DNA from 2 places in the Alishewanella sp. BS5-314 genome. Region 2 is predicted to be linked to the other one. Evidence: predicted binding sites of a transcription regulator. Region 2 holds the regulator's gene; the other holds the start of a gene.
What was found. Region 2 encodes FNR, which switches genes on or off when oxygen is low (the NO sensors DNR and NnrR bind a similar motif). Its sites were predicted from a motif close to TTGATCTAGATCAA; they were not measured.
Positions count from the first base shown of each region.

Region 1: a site for FNR is predicted at 2,574-2,587, ahead of H1D31_RS15335 (GbsR/MarR family transcriptional regulator). Genes of this name have one in related genera too.

Region 1 covers NZ_JACEHJ010000002.1:2,313,246-2,317,457, reverse strand. Annotated here, with positions in the region: gene H1D31_RS15345 (cytochrome d ubiquinol oxidase subunit II) at 1-542, opposite strand, end outside; gene H1D31_RS15340 (cytochrome ubiquinol oxidase subunit I) at 539-1,912, opposite strand; gene H1D31_RS15335 (GbsR/MarR family transcriptional regulator) at 1,953-2,516, opposite strand; gene H1D31_RS15330 (methyl-accepting chemotaxis protein) at 2,787-4,212, shown strand, end outside.
Region 2 covers NZ_JACEHJ010000002.1:562,571-566,782, forward strand. Annotated here, with positions in the region: gene ttcA (tRNA 2-thiocytidine(32) synthetase TtcA) at 1-467, opposite strand, end outside; gene uspE (universal stress protein UspE) at 545-1,477, opposite strand; gene fnr (fumarate/nitrate reduction transcriptional regulator Fnr) at 1,584-2,288, opposite strand; gene H1D31_RS07120 (sulfite exporter TauE/SafE family protein) at 2,325-2,999, opposite strand; gene ccoS (cbb3-type cytochrome oxidase assembly protein CcoS) at 2,989-3,165, opposite strand; gene H1D31_RS07130 (heavy metal translocating P-type ATPase) at 3,162-4,212, opposite strand, start outside.

The sequences.
Region 1 (4,212 bases), 1.8 Mb from region 2:
AAATCGCCCGTCGTTTTGCCGATCAGCCAGGCATTGCCAATCATCGCATAGGCGGCGGTAACACAGAGGCCGCTAAAGCTGGCGAACACGACACTGCCAACGCTGTATTGCAAACCCATCACATAGATACCCAGCATAAAGCCCTGGCTAAAGGTTGCCAGCAAGGAGCCAAATTTAAAGGTCCAGTCCCAGCGGATTTTCCGCTCCGGTTTGACTTTGGCGCGAAAATCAAAGGCGACACCGCGTAAGATCAGGCCAATCAGCAACAAGGCGGCGGGCAAATACAGCGCATGCAAAATCGCGCTGTGTGCAGCCGGAAAAGCCACCAGCAGCAAGCCGACGGCCAGCACCAGCCAGGTTTCATTGGCATCCCAGAATGGACCAATAGAGGCAATGGCGGTATCGCGCCAGGGTTCTTGCTGCATCGGCAGCGTTATGCCCACGCCCAAATCATAACCATCCAGGATGGCATACAGCAGTACCGCCAGCGCCGTAAGGCCAGCGAACACCAGTGCCAGATTTTCTGCAGTCAGTATGCTCATGCTTCGGCTCCTTCATTGGCGACTTTGGCTTTCTGTTCCGGTAGGCCAGGCAACGACAAGTCATATTCCTCAACCTCAATCGCCCGTTTTGCCAACCAGAATAAGGTTTTGATATAGGCCAGCAGTAACACCACATAAAGCGCCAGATACATGATGAGCGTTAAGGCTACCTGCTCACTGGCCACAGTGGTCACGGCGTCACTGGTTTTTAGCACACCATATACCAGATATGGCTGGCGGCCGATTTCGGTCACATACCAACCGGCCAGGGTGGCGATCCAGCCAGAGAACGACATGCCGATTAATACCTTATATTGCAGCGGTGATAATTCGCCTTTTCGGTACAACCGCAGGCTACACCACCAGGCAACGGCCAGCATTAATACGCCGATACCCACCATTACCCGGAAACTGTAGAATACCGGGGCCACCGGCGGGTGTGCGCCCGGAAATTCGTTAATGCCTTTTAGCTCACCGTTTAAATCATGGGTCAGTATTAAACTGGCCAGTTTTGGAACTTCCAGCGCAAAGCGGTTAGTTTGAGTTTCAGCATCAGGGATCGCAAACAGCACCAGTGGCGCGCCTTGCTGGGTATGCCAGATCCCCTCCATCGCCGCGATCTTTTGCGGCTGATGTTCCAGCGTATTTAAACCATGCAGGTCGCCAACAAAGGCCTGGGTCGGTGCCAGCACTGCAGCGGTGAACAAGGCGGTTTTTAATGTCAGGCGCGGTGCTTTTTTATTATCCCCGCGATATAGCCGGTAAGCAGAAATGCCCGCCACCAAAAAACAGACCGTCAGTGCTGATGCCAGCAGCATATGCGTAAAGCGATACGGGAAGGAGGGGTTAAAAATAATCGCCAGCCAGTCAGTGGCATGCGCCACGCCATCACGCATTTCAAAGCCAACCGGAGTTTGCATCCAGGAATTGAGCACCAGGATCCAGAATGCCGACAGCGTAGTGCCTATTGCCACCAGCAAGGTGGCCAGCGTATGCAGCCAGCGCGGTACCTTATTAAAGCCAAACAGCATAATGCCCAGCATGGTCGCTTCGAGGAAAAAGGCGGTCAGAATCTCATAGGCCAGTAACGGGCCGGCAATATTACCGACGGTTTCCATAAAGCCCGGCCAGTTGGTGCCAAACTGGAACGACATGGTAATGCCACTGACCACGCCCAGTGCAAAGGTCAGCGCAAAGACTTTGACCCAAAAGCGGTAGGCGCGCATCCACACCGGATGCTGTGACAGGTCAAAGCGGATTTTAAAGTACACCAGCAACCAACCCAGGGCGATGGTAATGGTTGGAAACAGGATATGAAAACTGATATTGGCCGCAAACTGAATGCGTGACAGCAACAGGGTGTCTAACATGGCAACCTCACTACAATAGAACAACAGCTGGCAAAAACAGCTAGGCTTCTTTTGCCGGATCTTTTTTACCTAAAAACTTGTCGGTAAACTCCAGTACCTTGCCAACGCCAGAGCCTAACTTCATTAAGGTATTCAGCTTCTCTGGCGACAAGGACTGCAGGCTTTGCGTCCATTCGGTAATGTTTTCCAGCAGATCGTGAATTTCGGCGATACGCTTTTGGGCAAAGGCTTCTTCCGGGTTAGCGGCCTCGTCCATCATAATGTCGCGTAATAAACTTAAAGTCGGATCCATTTCCCGTTTGCGCCGCTCTTCAAATACCCGGTTGGCCATATCCCAGATACTGCCGCGGCTATGGTAAAACTCGCGCCGCTCGCCGGGTTTATGGCTAACCTGCACCAGCTGCCAGCTACCCAACTCTTTTAACCCCATACTGACATTGCCGCGCGAAATCCCCAGCAGCTCACCAATTTCATTGGCACAGAGCGGTTGCTCGCTAATCACCAGCAGGGCGTAAATTTGGCCAACGGTACGGTTAAAGCCCCAACGGCTGCCCATTTCGCCAAAGTGGTAAACAAAGGATTCAATCATTGGAGTCATTTGCATATGAGCGCCTCATTACTGAACTTTCAGAAATTTCTGAAACAATAATACGCTTGTTGCTTGATCCAGATCAACATAATTTGCAGGTATGACTGCGAACTAATTAAAAGAATTTAGTGGGCGTTGAGCGCACGATTCAGAAAAAAAGTTGGGCTTTTCTGTCGACAGGACTGTTAAGGCTTGATAGAACTGCTAAAGTAGTGAAACTCACCCGCGAAACATTCATTACGGATCAAGTTAGTTACGCCGTTAACTTAACGCAAGGTTTAACCTATGTTTAGAACAATATCCATTCAAAAACGTTTACTGGCAGCCTTTGGCGCGCTGGCTTTTATGCTGGCCGCGTTGGGGCTTTATAACCTGAATACTATGTCGCAGATTCGTGAACGGGCGAATTTGGTCGAAACCAATATCTTACCGTCACTGATGAGCCTGGCGGACTTAAATCTGAATGTTACCCGCCTGAGGGTCTTAACCTTACGCTTAATGTTAACAACCGACATTACGCAGGAAGGTGCCACACTGAACGAAGTAGAGCAGTTACGGACAGAGGTACGGCGTAATGAGCAGGCATTTGCTGCTAACATGTATCTGGATGAAGAGAGAAAAGTTTTTGCTGACTTCGAAAAAAGATTACAGCAATATTTGCAGTTACAGCAAGAAGCGCTCGAATTTCTGAAGCAGGATGAGACCGGCATGGCGCTGGATTTGCTGCAGCAAATTAACCCAATTACGGCACAGATGACAACGGATTTGCTCGATCTCACCCGTATCAACCAGCAAGCCGCCAATACCGCGCGTACCGAATCCGTCAGTGCTTATCAGGCCGCCCGTATTATTGTGATTGTACTAATAGTGTTAGTAGTGGCGGTTGCTATAGTGATTGCACTGGTGATTTCACGCGGTATCAATCAGCCGCTGGAGCAGGCGGTCGCCTCTGCGCGGCAAATTGCGGAAGGTGATCTGACACAGCGTATCAACAAAGACGGTGACGATGAATTAACCCGCCTGGCTGAAGCCTTACAACAAATGCAGCAAAAACTGCGTGATGCCATTGGCCATATTGCCAGCTCAGCCAGCCAGTTGGCCTCGGCAGCTGAAGAGCTAAATGCCGTAACCGATGAGTCCGCACGGGCTATTCAGCAACAAAATGATGAAGTACAGCAGGCCGCAACTGCGATCACTGAGATGAGTTCAGCGGTAGATGAAGTTGCGGCGACAGCGATGAAAACCTCTGATGCCTCGGCGCAATCGGCTAATCTGGCAAAAGATGGCAGTCACAAGGTTACGCAAACCCGTGCTGTGATCGGTAAGATGAATACCGAAGTGCAGCAAAGCGTTACTGTGATAAACGTACTGGCCGAGAAAGTATCGTCGATTAACCAGGTGCTGGAAGTGATTCGCAGTGTGGCCGAGCAAACCAACCTGCTGGCACTGAATGCAGCTATTGAAGCAGCGCGGGCGGGCGATGCCGGTCGCGGTTTTGCCGTGGTTGCTGATGAGGTGCGCAGTTTGGCGCACCGCACCCAAACCTCTACCGGTGAAATTGAGCAAATGATCCAGCAGGTGCAAGGCTCAGTGCGTGAGGCGGTGGGAGCCATGGGGCTGATTAGTCAGAATGCCGGTGATGCCCAAAATGTGGCAGAAGAAGCCGCGGCTGCGTTAAGTCGGATTGCCGAGAATATTACCAGCATCAGTG
Region 2 (4,212 bases):
AAGGTTTCCAGCATATCATCGCGATGATGACCCAGCGCAATCTTGGTCGCGCCCAGCTCCTTTGCCGTACGATATAAAATACCGCGGCGCAGCCGTGAGCACAGTGAGCAGGTGGTTTTACCTTCCGGGATCTTCTCTTTGACGATCGAGTAGGTGTCTTCAGTAACAATTTTAAAATCGACGCCGATGCTGCTTAAATATTCCGGTAACACATGCGCCGGGAAGCCGGGTTGTTTCTGATCCAGGTTAACTGCAACGATGCTGAAATTCACCGGCGCAGATTGCTGCAGATTAAGCAGGATATCTAACAGCGTATAGGAGTCTTTGCCGCCGGATAAACAGACCATGATCTTGTCACCTTCGCTGATCATGCCAAAATCAGCAATGGCCTGGCCGACATTACGGCGCAGCCGTTTATGCAGCTTGTTCAGATTATATTGGGCTTTCGCTTGTGCCGCGTGAGACATCATTAACTACCAGACAGAAAAAAGGCGCACATTATACCCAAGGGTGCGCCTGTTCAAAAGAGGCAGAGGCTGGAAGGCTAGGATTTCTCCAGCGGACAGACAAAATTGGCCGGTTTTAAGGCCAGCACATCACAATCCAGACGGTCAATCACATGCTCAGCGGTATTACCGATAATGGCCGCCGATAAGCCGGTGCGGCCGATAGTGCCAATTAATACCATCTCGGCATCAAGCTGCCGTGCCAATTTCGGGATCACATCTTCCGGCATCCCTTCCAGCACATGACATTGCTCTGCCGGGATCTGATGTTCGGCTGCCAGTTGCTTCACGGCATCCTTATGATGTCGCTGCATGGTGCTGTTATATTCCTGCGGATTAAATTCCGGGATCTCGATGGCGATATTAACCGGAGTACCGGGGTAGGCATTCACCAGATGCACCCTGGCATTTAGCATGGCAGCCATTTGTTTAGCTTTATCAATCACCCTGTTATTCAGGGATTTATGATGCTCCTGCTCACTGCCGGCATTAACAGCGGCGATAATATTACCTTGCGCCGGCCAGGCATGCTCTTTTACCAGCAGCACCGGGCAGGGGCATTTGCGCAAAATATGCCAGTCAGTTGGGGTGAAAATCATCGATTTCAGCACATCGTGGTCATGGGTGCCTTTGATCACCAGATCAAAGTTATGCTCCAGCACAGCTTTGACGACGGCTTCGAACGGTCTGTTATGCCAGACCACCTGAATACTGATCTCCAGTCCTTGCGCCTGAGCCTGCTGCAGTAAGCCACTGACCCAGATTTCGCGATCTTTAATCACCGCCTGCTTCATTGCTTCGCGTTCGTCACCGGATAGCATGGTGGTCATCTCATAGGAGAATTCGTATACCGATAAAAACGCGGTCAGTTTACCGCCTTGTTTGCGGCTTAGCTCCAGGGCGCGGTCGAGGGCTTTCTGTTGTTCAGTCGTGGGATCTAATACCACTAAAACATTGTTATAAATCGACATAATGACTCCGGTTACCAGGTTGATGCACGCAATCTGTTAGATTAAGTGTAGTCAACATAACCGGAGTTGGTAGGCTGGCCTTTGTGTTAAATCAACAAAATACCGATTAACACTGACCGGCGAGGTTACTTAAGGCAGGGGCATCTAAAATGGTTATCAGTTTGCCATCCACTTCGATGATCTGATCTTTATGTAATTTACTCAGCAGCCTGCTAATGGTTTCAACGGTTAAACCCAGGTAATTGCCGATATCACTGCGGGTCATGGTCAGGCGGAAGGCTTTGGAGGAAAAACCACGGTTACCGTAGCGCGAGGCCAGATGGTTTAAAAAGGTGGCCAGTTTTTGTTCGGCAGTTTTGCGGTTTAACAGCAACAACATCTGCTGATCAGCCTGGATATCCTGACTCATCAGCCGCATCATCTGCTGCCGTAACTTGGGTAGCTGGTCCAGTAACATTTCCAGGTTGTTAAAGGGGATCTCGCAAATCATGCCGGTTTCCAGCGCTTCGGCGTAGCTCATATGCTGCTGGGTATTAATCGCATCAAAACCGATAATATCGCCGGGTAAATGGAAGCCGGTAATTTGCTGCTCACCTTGCTCGGTCAGGGTAAAGGTTTTAAAGGAACCGGTGCGTACCGCATACAGTGCTTTCAGGGCGGTGCCGCTTTCAAACAGGATATCGCCTTTATGTAACGGTCGTTTGCGCTGAATAATGTCATCCAGCTTGGTCATTTCCTGATCGTTGAGTGAAAACGGCAGGCACAACTGACTAAAACCACAATCCTGACAATTAATCGCCGAGCGTTGCATCGAATAAACCCTGAATTCCCTAATATAGTAGCTAGCTTAAAAAACTAACCTCTGCAAAGCAAGCCATATCGTATAAATGCCGTAGATAGCCAGTATAGCGGCGGTGCTATAGCGAAACCACAAGGCGCTTTTCAGCTGGCGCAGTAGCTGTGCGGCGCCACCAACGGCCAGGATCGCCGGCAAGGTGCCCAAGCCAAAGCTCAGCATCAGCAGGGCACCATGCCAGGGGCTGCCGCTGGCCAGACTCCAGCTAAGGGTCGAATAAACCAAGCCGCAGGGCAAAAAACCCCACAGCAGGCCATACCGATAGGCTTTCGTCGCTGAGTCAAGTGGTAACAGTGCCTTGGTACAGGGCTGGACGCGCTGCCAGAGCTTTTGCCCGAGCCGTTCCAGCTGCGTCAGACCAAACCAGAGCCGGGCGATATAGAGCGCCATAGCAACCAGTAAGACGCCTGCCAGTAACCGCAACCAGAGCATGGAGGCACCGGCCAGCTGCATCGCGGTCAGGCCAAAGTAGCCGACCAGGGCACCAAACAGGCTGTAGGTGGTTAAGCGGCCGGCACTGAGTAACAGGGGGTAAGTATAACCGGAGTGGCGGCGCTCAGCCGGCACGCTCAGTTGCAAGGCACTGGCAATGCCGCCGCACATCACCAGGCAGTGACTGCTGCCCAGCAGGCCGATCAGCAGCGCGGCCAGATAATCAGGGCTCATCTTTGTCCGCGGGTGGTTTTGGCTTATCGTCCTCGTCAAACAGGATGCTCAACCCTTCTTTTTCCAGATCTTCAAACTGTTTCGAGCGCACCGCCCAGAAGAAAATCCAGATCCCCATCGCAACAAAGAAGATGGCTATCGGGATAAGTACGTAAATGATGCTCATTTCTTTAGTAACCTCAATGAATTCGATACCACCAATAACGAGCTGAACGACATACCGATCACTGCAATATAGGGCGAGACAAAGCCGGCTACGGCCAGCGGAATAATAATCAAATTATAACCGACAGACCATCCGAGATTTTGCTTTATCACGCTGGCGGTGGTTTTGCCACCTTTGAGCAGTGCGGCTAACAGACTCACATCGGGTTTTAACAACACGACATCAGCCTGATTTTTAGACAGATCGGCACCAGAGTGCACCGCAACCGAAATATGCGCAGCGTTAAAGCCTGGGCTGTCGTTAATACCATCGCCCAGCATCAGTACCTGTTTGCCTTCGCTAATCAGCTGTTGAATATGCGCCACCTTTTGTTCCGGTGTACAGCCTTTATGCATAAAGTTAAGCTGTAATTCGCTGGCCAGTTGCTCGGCCTGTGACGAGCTGTCGCCGGTTAACATCCCCAATTGGTAGCCCTGTTGTTGCAAGCTGGCCAGCAGCGCCGGAACTTCCGGCCGCACTCTGTCACTCAGGGTTACAGCGGCTATCGGTTGTTGGTTAATCGTCAGATAGACCATGGCGCCGCTGACAGTGCGGCTTAGCTGACAAAAACCGGCACTGCCGACCCGCACCGCTTGCTGTTGCCAGTAACCGCTAATGCCGGCACCGACACTGACTGTTACCTGTTGCAGCTCCTCGGCCGCGGTCTGATAGGGCGAGAAGGCTCGGGCTATCGGATGTTCTGAATAACGTTCCAGATTTGCAATCAGATTCAGGGCCTGTTGCTCAGTGTAAGCCGCGCTTAGCATCTCGACGCTTTCGACACTAAACTTACCTTCGGTCAGGGTGCCGGTTTTATCCAGTACGATATGGGTGATCTGTGGCAAGGCCTCTAACGCCTGAGCGTTTTTGATCAGTATGCCCTGACGATTGAGGCGGGCGAGGGCACAGGTAATGGCGGTCGGCGTCGCCAGGCTAAGCGCACAAGGGCAGGTTGCCACCAACACCGAGAGCGTAACCCAAAACGCCCGATCCGGATTCCACCAGAAA